2 regions of the Lactobacillus sp. W8093 genome follow, and region 2 is predicted to be linked to the other one. Evidence: predicted binding sites of a transcription regulator. Region 2 holds the regulator's gene; the other holds the start of a gene.
What was found. Region 2 encodes Rex, which represses fermentation and respiration genes when NADH is low (regulators of the CRP and FNR family bind a similar motif). Its sites were predicted from a motif close to TTGTGAANTANTTCACAA; they were not measured.

Region 1 (6,014 bases), on a different contig from region 2:
TTTAATGAATTTTTTACGCCAATGTATGAGGGGAGGGTATGGCGTCCGTTAGCCAGATCTTGTTTTAAGTCGCAGGTATTATCCGCCAGCATTGTCGCTGCGTTAAAGAATGCTTGGGGTAAAGCTACCCAAAAAATTAACAAGAGGTTGGCTAAATTGCCCCCAACAATAAATTGCGGCCAATCAAAGTTTAAATAGGCTAATTGCGTTACTGGTGAATTGATGTAAACGGCTAAGAACGTAATTCCCAGTCCTTCGAATAAGCCAGCAAGAATTTCGCCTAGCGGTACTCGGGAAAAGGGAACGGGGCCGTAGGTGTAAAATACAGCCACAAAAAGTCCGGGGGCGCCGATCAGCAAAATAAAAAGATTGGTTCGCACAGTTAGCCAAATTCCTAAGACTGCTGCGATTAAAAGCAGAGTAAGCATAACCGTCATTGCAGTTGTCGGTGATAAATTACGTTTGCCAATTAAATTATGTTCTTTTTGATAATCTTTGCTTTTAGCCAGACGATAGTCCTGAACGTTATTAAAACCAGTCACAAATAAAGCGATTGCGCCTTGAGCAACTAAGTATATTAAAGAATTTTGCCAATTAAAAGTATGAAAATAAAAGTAAGCAAATAGAATTCCTAATAAATAAGGCATTAAACTATTGAGCTTGGTATTAAGCCGCACCAACTCAAAAAAATCGGTTACTGTAAAGTGACTGTACTTCTTTTTAGCCTCCATTGGTTTTCCTTTCAAAATATTGTCTTTATTTATCCAAAATTAATTGCTGGTTTTTATCTTTGCCAGTTGATAACCATTATCCGTAAACAGTTTGAATTTATGCTTTAAGCCCGAGGTGACGTAGACTTTTTTCTTTTTAGTAATAAAAATTGCCTCTACGCCAGACAGATGTTCTACATAGTCATAGCCCTTTTTCAGTCCGCGATTATATACTGCAGTTGACAGTCCATCACCTGTGGTTGACCGCTTAGCAATAATTGTGACACTTAACAAGTTGTTTTGACAAGGGTAACCCGTTTGGGGATCCATTAAGTGACTATAAATTTTGTTTCCGACTTTGAGATAACGCTCATAAATGCCTGATGTTACTGCAGTAGCATTCTTTTCCGGTAAGGAGCCGATCGCATCACCCCGCGCAGCACTGGGGTCTTGAATCCCCACGGTCCAATTACTGTTATTGGTTGGGGAGTTGCCTAAAACGTAGATATTGCCGCCCAGATCAATAATGGCACTGGTGACGCCCTTTTTTTGCAAGACTTTCATGACTTCATCAGAAATAAAGCCTTTAGCCATTCCTCCTAAATCAAGCATCATCTTCTTTTTCTTTAAGAAAACGGTGCGTTTTTGGTCGTTAAAAACCACATTACGGTAATTAACTAACGGTAGCCGTTTTTTGATGGTACTTGCTTTAGGTTTATGGGCATCGGGGAAGCCTATTCGCCATAAGCTGGTAATTGGTCCAATTGTTAAGTCGAACGTACCAGCAGAAATTTTGCTGTAATGATAGGCGTCTTTACACATACGGTAAATAGTAGGGGTAACTTTGACTGGTTTAATTCCGGCATACCTGTTGATTTTGTCTATTTCACTGCCTTTTTGATTAACTGTGGTTTGAGCTGCTAATTCCTTAATTCGGTTAAAGCCGGCCTTCAGGGCTTTTTGCTGGTGTTTGTTGTAAATTTTGATGGTGCAAACTGTTCCCATTAAAAATTGGGTATCTGAAGTGGGAGTAGTGGTAACAGGTGTTTTTGTCGGGGCACTAGTTTTACTTTGAGTTGAGCAAGAAGTTAGGCTAAAACATGCTAATAATACTGCAATTACCAGCATAAACTTGTTTGGTTGCTTGGTCATATCACTTATTTCTCCTAATAAAAAAGAGCGGCTAAATGTCACTCTTTTTGTAATTAACTAATTAACTTTTTATTCTTGATAAACAATATTGTCAACCTTGATAGTTCCGCTTTCACCCTTTTGTGCGGCATTAATTAGTTGATCAGCATAAGCGATAAATGAATGAGAAGACTCTGTTGCTCCTGAAACTGCTTGAACTTTTTCGGTGTTTCCTTTAGCTTTTAAGAATTCTTCCTGTAATTTTGGAATGTATTCTTTCGGTCCAACTTTGTTAACTTTCTTCATTTGCTTTTCGTAAGCAGCATTCTTGGTCTTGGAAACACCTTTTTTGTTAATTTGGTCGTATTTAAAATCACTGACTTTGCCTTTTTTAACTACCATGGTTAACACTTGACGGTAACCGTGGCTGTAGTTCTTTTCTGCTAATTTATATGTGCCGTCTTTTAATTTTTGATTGTTATTGATGTGAATGGTAGCAGTATCGCCCTTTTGAGCTGCCTGTGTTAACTGGTTGACATAGTTCTTTAAAGTGGTGCTTGAACTGGTAGCACCGGAAACGACTTGGATAGCGCTTGAATTAGCGCCACTAGCGGCAAATGATTTTTGCAATTTAGGGATGTATTCTTTAGGACCGATTTTTGCTTGAGAATACTTCTTCATTTGTGCTTCATATTTAGCGTCTTTCGCCTTTGATTTACCATTCTTGTCTACATTATCATAGCTAGTGTCTGTAACCTTGCCATCTTTAACGGTCATAGAAACCTTTACTTTATAGCCATTGAAATAATTGTCTTCGACTAACTTGTAAACTCCATCTTGTAATTTGCCACCGGCAATCTGCTTAGGGGTTTTCTTTTTCTCAACCTGACTTTCTTTTGGCTTAGAATCGCTTGAAGAACTTTTCTTAGCCGTAGTTGAACAAGCACTAAGCAAAAGCGTAGAAAGTGCCAAAATAGCTGTGCTGGTTATAAATTTATTATTTTTCATAATATCTCCCTCAGTGATAATATCAAACCATATAACATTGTGTACACATTCACTTAATTAGATTATAAAATACAGTTTTACTTTGTGCAACTACAAAATTTAAAAACAAAAAAGTTATTTTAACAGCAAAGAAAGCGCGTAACAAAAACAAAATTATGAAAGATTGTGAAAGTAGCCACTTTACCATAAATGTAAATACTAGTATAATAAAAGACAACTAGTACATTTGCATTAAGGAGTGTTAAAAGTGGCTGAAACGAATATTGTAGTAATTGGCGGCGGTTACGGCGGTCTGTATACCACCAAGCATCTTGCCAAAAAATTAAAAAAGCGGCATGATGTTAAAATTACGCTGATTGATAAAAATCCCTATATGACCATGATGACTTCTTTACACGAAGTAGCAGCTAACCGAGTAGAAGCTAAGAGTCTTAAGTATGATCTGCAGCGTTTATTTTCACGGAGAAAAAACGTTGATGTAGTAACTGACAATATTACTAAAATTGATCAATCTGCCAAAAAAGTTATTGGCGATAACTGCACTTATCCATACGATTACGTCATTTTAGCTATTGGTTCGCAGCCTAATGACTTTAACACTCCTGGTGTTAAAGAAAACGGCTTTGTTTTAGGCAATCTTGATGATGCAGAAAAACTGCGGGATCACATTGATATGATGGTTCATTTAGGCTCTCAAGAAAGAGATCCTGAAAAAAGGGCACAATACCTCAACTTCGTCGTTGTTGGTACTGGCTTTACCGGAACCGAGATGGCTGGGGAATTAAACTCCTGGCGTGGTGATTTAGCTAAAAAATATAATTTGCAAAAAGACGACCTCAAGATAACCATGATGGAAATGGCGCCAACGGTAATGAATATGCTTGATCGCGCTGATGCTGACAAGGCGGAGAAATATCTCTTAAAGCAGGGCGTAGATATTAAAGTCAATACAGGTGTAGTGGGTGTTCATGAAAATTATATTGACCTGAAAGACGGTTCAACGTATCCAACGAGGACATTGATCTGGACTGCTGGTGTTAAGGCTGTTGCTACAGCTGAAAACTTTGGCTTTGAAACTGGTAGAGGCGGTAGAATTTTAGTTAATGAATATTCACAAATTCCAACCGATCCCCATGTTTATGTCATAGGTGATGTGGCTCTTTATGATGCTGACGGCAGCGGTCGTGGTGAACCACAGGTGGTTCAGGGAGCTGAATCTGCTGGTAAATGTGCTTTGAGGAATATTTTAAGTCAGATTAACGGCGGTGAACCCGTTAAATTTAAGGGTACCTATTCCGGCTTTATGGTTTCGCTTGGACCTAGTTGGGGTGTAGCGTCTTTAGTTAATACTTTCCATCTGAGTGGCTTTTTCGCTATCTTGATGAAAGACGTAGTGGACATGATTTACTTTATGGAAATCTATTCCGGTTACTATCTTTTCCACTATGTAATGGACGAATGGTTCAGAATTAAACGGCCTACTTTATGGCGGGGCAACCTTAATAGGTACGGCAACGTTTTATGGGCAGTACCTTTGAGAATTTATTTAGGCTTGATGTGGTTGGTTGACTGCTGGTACAAGGTACAGGGGAGTGGCTCTTGGTTCACTGACAAGCTGCAATTGCAGTTCCCGTGGCTGATTCAAGCTGCTACCAGTGGTGCTTCACAGAAGGCAGCGGCTACAACTGCCGCAAGTGGTAAAGCCGCTACAACTGCTGCCTCTGCTCTATTTTCCCTCAATTATGATTATGGTCATTCCCCAATGGCAGTTTTTGATAAAATGCCAAGTTGGGTGCAAGCAGTAACTAAAGTTCTAATCCCTAATAAAGAAGCTGCACTAGTAGCACAAAAGACTATGACGTGTTTGGAAATTGTTTTAGGAATTATGCTAGTATTAGGCTTATGCACGTGGTTTGCTGGTGGCATGAGCGCAATCTTCGTAGCTATTTTCTGCTTATCAGGGATGAACTACTGGGTCAATGTCTGGATGGTATTTGCTGCTATCGCTGTAATGAATGGTTCAGGTAGAGCATTCGGTCTTGATATGTGGTTTGTTCCGTGGCTGGAAAAGAAGCTGACTAAGCTGAGATATGGCGTCTTGAAGCCGATTTACCACGTTGATAAAAATGGAATAAAAAACTAACAATGGTAATTCTAAAAAGTCCTATGGTTTTATCTATAAGACTTTTTTAGTTTTAATTGTTAGTGAGGTAAAACATGGAATTTTTAAAGAGGCTTAAACTCGGTGACTTTTTAATTGTAGTAATTTTATTAATTATCAGTTTCACGCCCTTTTATATGGTGCATAACTCCAGCAAAGAGAGTAATCGAGTTATCGGTATAGTTAAAGTTAATAATCGCCAAGTCAAAAAGCTTTCTTTAGATCATGACCAAAAATGGCAGTATCAAAAAGACGGTAAAATTAATATTGTTCAGGTGAAAAACCACAAAATTCGCGTAATTGATGCTAACTGCAAGGACCAAGTATGCATTAAAGAAGGCTGGAAAAGTAAAAGCGGAGATACAATTGTTTGCTTGCCACACAAATTTTTAGTTGAATTGAAAAGCGAAAATCAAATTGATGATGAATAGATTTAAGTATTATGACTGAAACAAATAATTATTTACGCACGTATGTGTTTACAGGAATTTTATGCTCACAAGGAATTATTCTTAGCGTGGTTGAGCAAATGTTTCCTTCGCCCTTTTTCTTTGCACCTGGTGCTAGGCTTGGCTTAACCAACATTATTACGATGATGGCATTAATGATTTTGCCTTTTAAAGATTGTATTTTATTGACGTTTTTGCGCTTAGTATTAGCCGCTTTGATGACAGGGGGCACCAGTACCTTTTTATTTGCTGCTGCAGGTTCATTTTTAAGTCTGTTTTTAATGAAAATATTTTTACCGTTGGTTCCCAGATTTCTGAGCATAATAGGAGTATCAATCCTTGGCGGCGTCTGTCATAATTTTGGTCAATTATTAATTGCCGTACTAATAGCGCAAAGTAAATATGTTTTATTATATCTGCCATTATTGACAGTATTCGGAATTCTTTCTGGAACAATAGTTGGTCTTGTCAGTAGTTTTTTAATGCATTACGTTGATGCATTGAGTTTTATTAAAGGGATAATTAATAAAGGTATTTAACATGTCAAGGCTAGAA
Region 2 (6,014 bases):
GCATCTTTAACATCTACTAATGCAGTACCACCACCTGCAACGTAACCTTCGTCAACAGCAGCACGGGTTGAGTTCAAAGCATCTTCAATACGGTATCTGCGTTCTTTTAATTCAGTTTCAGTAGCAGCACCAACATGGATAACAGCTACACCACCGGTTAATTTAGCTAAACGTTCTTGCAGTTTCTTCTTGTCAAAGTCTGAAGTAGTTTCTTCAATTTGCTTTCTGATAGAATCTTCACGATCTTTAATAGCTTCATCAGAGCCAGAACCATCAACAATGGTTGTTGAATCCTTAGTAACAGTAATGCGACGAGCTTGACCTAATTGATCAATCTTAGTATCTTTTAATTCAAGTCCTAAATCATCAGTAATTACTGTACCACCAGTTAAAGCGGCAATATCTTGCAGTTGTTCTTTACGACGGTCACCAAAGCCAGGAGCCTTAACAGCAACAACGTTAAATGTACCACGAATCTTGTTCAAAACTAATGTTGGTAAAGCTTCGCCTGAAACATCGTCAGCAATAATCAGTAATGATTTACCTTGTTGCACAATTTCTTGTAACAATGGCAAAATGTCTTGGATGTTGGAAATCTTTTTATCAGTAATTAAAATATATGGATTGTCAAGATCAGCTTCCATCTTGTCGTTGTCAGTTACCATATATTGAGACAGGTAGCCACGGTCAAATTGCATACCTTCAACTACTGACAATTCAGTTTCAATACCACGTGAATCTTCAATAGTAATGACACCATCATTACCAACCTTTTCCATTGCATCAGCGATTAAATCACCAACTTCTTTGGAAGCTGAAGATACAGAAGCAACTTGGGCAATTTGGTCTTTTGAAGAAACAGTGTGACTAATCTTGTGTAATTCGTTAACTACAGCCTTAGTAGCTTTTTCAATACCACGACGAACACCTACAGGGTTAGCACCAGCGGTAACATTCTTCATGCCTTCGCGAATAATTGCTTGAGTCAAAACAACAGCAGTAGTAGTACCGTCACCGGCAATATCATTAGTTTTTTGTGCTGCTTCAGCAACTAACTTAGCACCCATGTTCTCATAGTGGTCTTTTAACTCAATTGCTTTGGCAATAGTTACACCATCGTTTGTAATGTCAGGGTTGCCGTATGATTGCTCTAAAACAACGTTTCTACCCTTAGGACCAATAGTTGCCTTAACAGTGTCAGCTAATTTATCAACGCCCTTTAATAGGGAACGTCTTGCTTTTTCTGAAAATTTAATATCTTTTGCCATATTTTTATGCGCTCCTTAATTACTTAACAATTGCTAAAATATCTTTTTCATGAAGGACTAAATATTTTTCACCATCGTATTTAACATCTGTACCGGAATACTTATCGTATAAAACAACGTCGCCTTCCTTAACAGTCATAGGTATTTTACTGCCATTTTCAGCATAATTACCTTCACCGACAGCAACAACTTCACCTTCGGTTGGCTTTTGTTTAGCATTAGAAGCTAGGACGATTCCGCCTACAGTTTTTTCTTCTTCTTCTTTAACTTTTACGATCACGCGATCACCAATTGGTTGTAACACGTTTGTCCCTCCTACAATTAATTTTTGTTAATTTAATGTGCCATTAGCACTCTTGCTCATCAAGTGCTAACTTACATCTATGATAATAACCCCTTTTCCCAAAAAATGCAAGAAAAAATTAGCACTTTTTTGTTTAAAGTGCTAATTCGTTTGTTTAATAACTTTTTGGTATGATTACTATTATTTATTGTTTTTATCAGAATCAAGAAAATAAATAAGAGTTTGCAATTCAGTGGCTAAGTCAACGTTTTGAATTCTAATGCCGGAGGGAGCAGATAAACGAATAGGAGTAAAATTCATAATCCCCCTAATACCAGCTTCAACCATGTCATCAGCCGTCTTTTGCGCAGTGGCAGAAGGTACAGTTAAGATGGCAATAGAGATTTGTTGATCACTAAGTTGTTTTTTTAACTCCCCCATTTCATAAACCGGAACGCCACTCAGTATTTTCCCCGTGATCCTTTGATCAATGTCAAATGCGCAAGAGATACGGATATTATTAGTACGTTTAAAATTGTAATTCAGTAAGGCATGCCCCAAATTACCAACTCCAACTAAAGCGACATTAGTCAAAGTATCTTGATTTAAAATCTTCTTGAAAAAAGAAAGCAAGCTCTTAACATCATAGCCATAACCTCGTTTGCCTAAAGCACCGAAGTAGGAAAAGTCACGTCTAATTGAAGCACTGTCAACTTGAACTGCTTCTGACAATTCAGTCGATGACACTTTTTCTTTACCAGCTTCATTCAAAATAATTAAATAGCGGTAGTATAAAGGCAGTCTTTTAGCCGTTGCTGTGGGTATCTTGATCTTTTCCATTTAAAAGCCTCCAATTGATTAAGTATAGTATATATTTCGTTTTTGTGAATTATTCAGCAATTACTATTATTCTACCTATAAATTTATGCCATTTGCAAATGTTTTTTTCACAATCTAACGCTTTTTAGCTAAAAATAACCTATTTTGAGCAAAAATCTATACCATGTTATTTTCAGCAATGCTCTCAATAATAATAAATTTGCATAATGACAATTCTTTCTTAGCTTTGTGTCAACTAAACACAAACAGTAATTCTTTTTATACTAACCTTCAAAACTCTCACACAAGAAATCTAGTCAATATGCTAAAATAGTTTCTAGGTGAAAAATTATGATAATTGCACAAGGACACGATTTAGAAAAACAATTTGGTGCCAATACGTTATTTAAAAATGTCAATTTTTCAATTGACGCGAATGCAAGAATAGGTCTTATTGGACCTAATGGTGTTGGTAAGACAACATTACTTAAGATTATGACCGGTGAAGAAGAAGCCACGCATGGTGAATTCACTATCAAAAAAAATATCGCTGTGGGTTATATTGCTCAGGAAAATGCTTTAGGCGAAAGTAAAACTATTTGGGAAGAAATGCTCAGTGTATTTGCCCCTTTAATTAATATGAGCCAAAAAATAGCAGATTTACAAAAGAAAATGGCTGCAAGTCCCCAAAATGCAGAATTGTTAAAACAATACGACCAGTTGCAATTCGACTTTGAACAACAAGGCGGATATACCTATCAAGCTGATATTAAAAGTATTTTAAACGGGTTCAACTTCCCAGAAGCAACTTGGTCAAAAAAGATTGGCAGCCTTTCTGGAGGAGAAAAAACCAGACTGGCATTTGTGAAGCTGCTTTTGCGTAAACCACCGTTATTGTTATTGGACGAGCCGACCAATTACCTTGATTTAGACACATTAGATTGGCTCGAAAATTACCTAAAAAGCTATACTGGTGCTATCTTGGTAGTTTCCCACGACCAATATTTTTTGGATAATTTAGCGACTCAAATTTTTGAATTGCAGTTTGGCAAATTAACTGTCTTTAAAGGCAATTATTCCGCATATGTAGCAGAACGCCAACTGCGCAACCGGCAACAAGAAGAAGCTTACGAAAAGCAACAAGAAAAAATCAAAAAAGACGAGGAATTTATACAAAAAAATATCGTCAGAGCTAAAACCACTAAAAGAGCTCAAAGCCGCCGTAAACAATTAGAAAAAATGGACAGGATCACTCCCCCGAAGCACAAAAATAAAGTGCGTATTAATTTCACAAGTGAGCGACCTTCAGGCAAAGAAGTGTTAATTTTACGCAATCTAACCATTGGATATCCGGGAAAAACAATGGTACACGATATTTCCTTACAAATAAATAAAGGCGACCGCGTGGCAGTGATCGGTCAAAATGGTATCGGTAAATCAACTTTGCTCAAAACCATTATGAAAAAGTTAAAGCCTCAGAATGGTGCAATTAAATACGGAGCTGCACTAGACGTTGGCTACTATGACCAAGAATTGCAACTCCTTGATCCTACTAAAACTGTGATTGATACCGTTTGGGACAGACATAAAACGATGCCTGAACGTGATGTTCGTTCAATTTTAGCCAGCTTCTTATTTACCGCAAAAGATATTGATAAAACTGTCGGACAATTATCTGGTGGTCAAAAAGCGAGATTAACGTTAACTGTATTATCACTTGAACACAACAACTTTCTCCTAATGGATGAACCTACGAACCATTTGGATCTTGAAGCCAAGGAAGTTTTGGAAAAAGCATTGCAAGATTTTGACGGCACTTTGTTATTTGTTTCCCATGATCGTTATTTTATCAATCAATTAGCTAATAAAATTGTAGAGATTAAAAACGGCAATGCACAAGTTTATGAGGGTGATTATAATTATTATTTAAACGAGAAAACTAAGCAAAATGCTGTTTCTGCAAGTACGTCTGCTAATGAAGACACAACTGTCATTGATCCCGAAAAAAATAAAAACAAATTGTCCTATCAAGAACAAAAGCTCCGTGATTCACAAAAACGTAAATTACAAAGAGCGGTTGAGAATTCCGAAAACAAGATTGAGGAATTAGAAAAAGAGCAAAAAGATATTCAAAATCAAATGGCTGATCCTGAAATTGCTACCAACTTCGACAAATTAAGTCCTTTGCAGGAGCAGCTTACTGAAGCGCAAAAACAGCTCGCTGAGGCAAATGATGCTTGGGAAAAGGCACTGACTGAACTGGATAGCTTTGACTAAAATAATCCATATTTAGGAAACGCAACAAAAATAGGAATAAATCAGCCTTCTTGTTTACTATTTCTATATTTCAATCTACAGTAAATTACTTTGCTAACTATTAATTAATTTTTTGTTTGCAAAACTTGATAAATGTAGTGTTGCTTTAAAACCACAGTAGTTTAAACTTAAAGATAATAATTTTACTGGCTTTATAAAAATAAATTGGGAGGTGCATATGGAAAAATTACGTTTCGCTCTTTAATTATTAATTAATTAAGGAGGAATAAAAATGAAATATATAGCTGACAAAAATATCGCTATGGAACAACTTATAAATTTATACACAAGCGTTGGTTGGAGTTCCTATACACAAAATCCTCGGCAACTGCAAAAGGCAGTTGCAAATTCGCTTTTTGCTATTGGCGCTTATGATCAAAACCAGTTAGTTGGATTAATCAGAGTAGTTGGTGATGGTTTGACCATCATTTATATCCAAGATTTACTGGTTAATCCTGCTTATCAAAGACGAGGAATTGGTACGAAATTAATAAACAGAGTGCTAAAGAAATATAATTCTGTCAGACAGAAAGTTTTGTTAACAGAAAATACCGTTAAAACGCGCAAGTTTTATGAGAGTTGTAATTTTAATCCGTGTGACAAATACAACTTGATCGCTTTCTACAAAGATTTTTAAGAGATAGTAAAAAAGGCACATCCAAAAGATGTGTCTTTTTATTATTTACTTTATTGCAGCATTTCGGATGCGTAAGGTAATTCTAAAGATGGATCAGCATCCAAAGTAAGATCAGCAAATTTTCCTTCCTGATACAAATTGTATGCCGCTGCACCAATCATTGCGGCATTATCACCACAAAGCTTTAAATCAGGCAAAATGACTTTAGGTTGCAGATTTTGCGGTAAACTTGCTATTTCACTGTTCATTCTGTCCCGTAAACCATGATTAGCGGCTACACCACCACCCATAATAAAGGTTTGGGGCTGATACTGCTTAATAGCCCTAATCGTTTTAGTTGCTAAAACATCAATTACTGCGGCTTGAAAACTGGCCGCTAAGTCGTATTTATTTAGTTTTTGGTTAATTTGTTCAGCGTGATGACAAGTATTAATGAACGCACTCTTTAAACCAGAAAAAGAAAAATCATAATCTTCTTCTTTAATCATTGCACGAGGAAAATCAAAGGTATCCTGCCCTTGATGAGCCCATTCATCTATTGTTTTACCAGCTGGATAATTAACCCCTAAAACTCGACCGATTTTATCATAAGCTTCTCCTGCCGCATCATCTCTAGTATCACCAACGATTTCAAAATGTGTCTGATCTTTAAGCAAAACGATCTCAGTATGACCACCAGAAACTTGCAGTG

Region 1: pplA (extracellular electron transfer flavoprotein PplA) is a predicted target of Rex. The motif match lies at 2,887-2,904, and genes of this name have one in related genera.

Annotation. Positions count from the first base shown of each region.
Region 1 is NZ_JACFRL010000001.1:139,075-145,088, reverse strand. Features, by position in the region: gene H3T47_RS00685 (UbiA family prenyltransferase) at 1-731, opposite strand, end outside; gene H3T47_RS00680 (FAD:protein FMN transferase) at 771-1,862, opposite strand; gene pplA (extracellular electron transfer flavoprotein PplA) at 1,932-2,849, opposite strand; gene H3T47_RS00670 (FAD-dependent oxidoreductase) at 3,097-4,992, shown strand; gene H3T47_RS00665 (NusG domain II-containing protein) at 5,067-5,441, shown strand; gene H3T47_RS00660 (Gx transporter family protein) at 5,453-5,998, shown strand; gene H3T47_RS00655 (polyprenyl synthetase family protein) at 6,000-6,014, shown strand, end outside.
Region 2 is NZ_JACFRL010000005.1:120,848-126,861, reverse strand. Features, by position in the region: gene groL (chaperonin GroEL) at 1-1,268, opposite strand, end outside; gene groES (co-chaperone GroES) at 1,288-1,572, opposite strand; gene H3T47_RS04930 (redox-sensing transcriptional repressor Rex) at 1,753-2,391, opposite strand; gene H3T47_RS04925 (ABC-F family ATP-binding cassette domain-containing protein) at 2,722-4,647, shown strand; gene H3T47_RS04920 (GNAT family N-acetyltransferase) at 4,919-5,323, shown strand; gene tsaD (tRNA (adenosine(37)-N6)-threonylcarbamoyltransferase complex transferase subunit TsaD) at 5,374-6,014, opposite strand, start outside.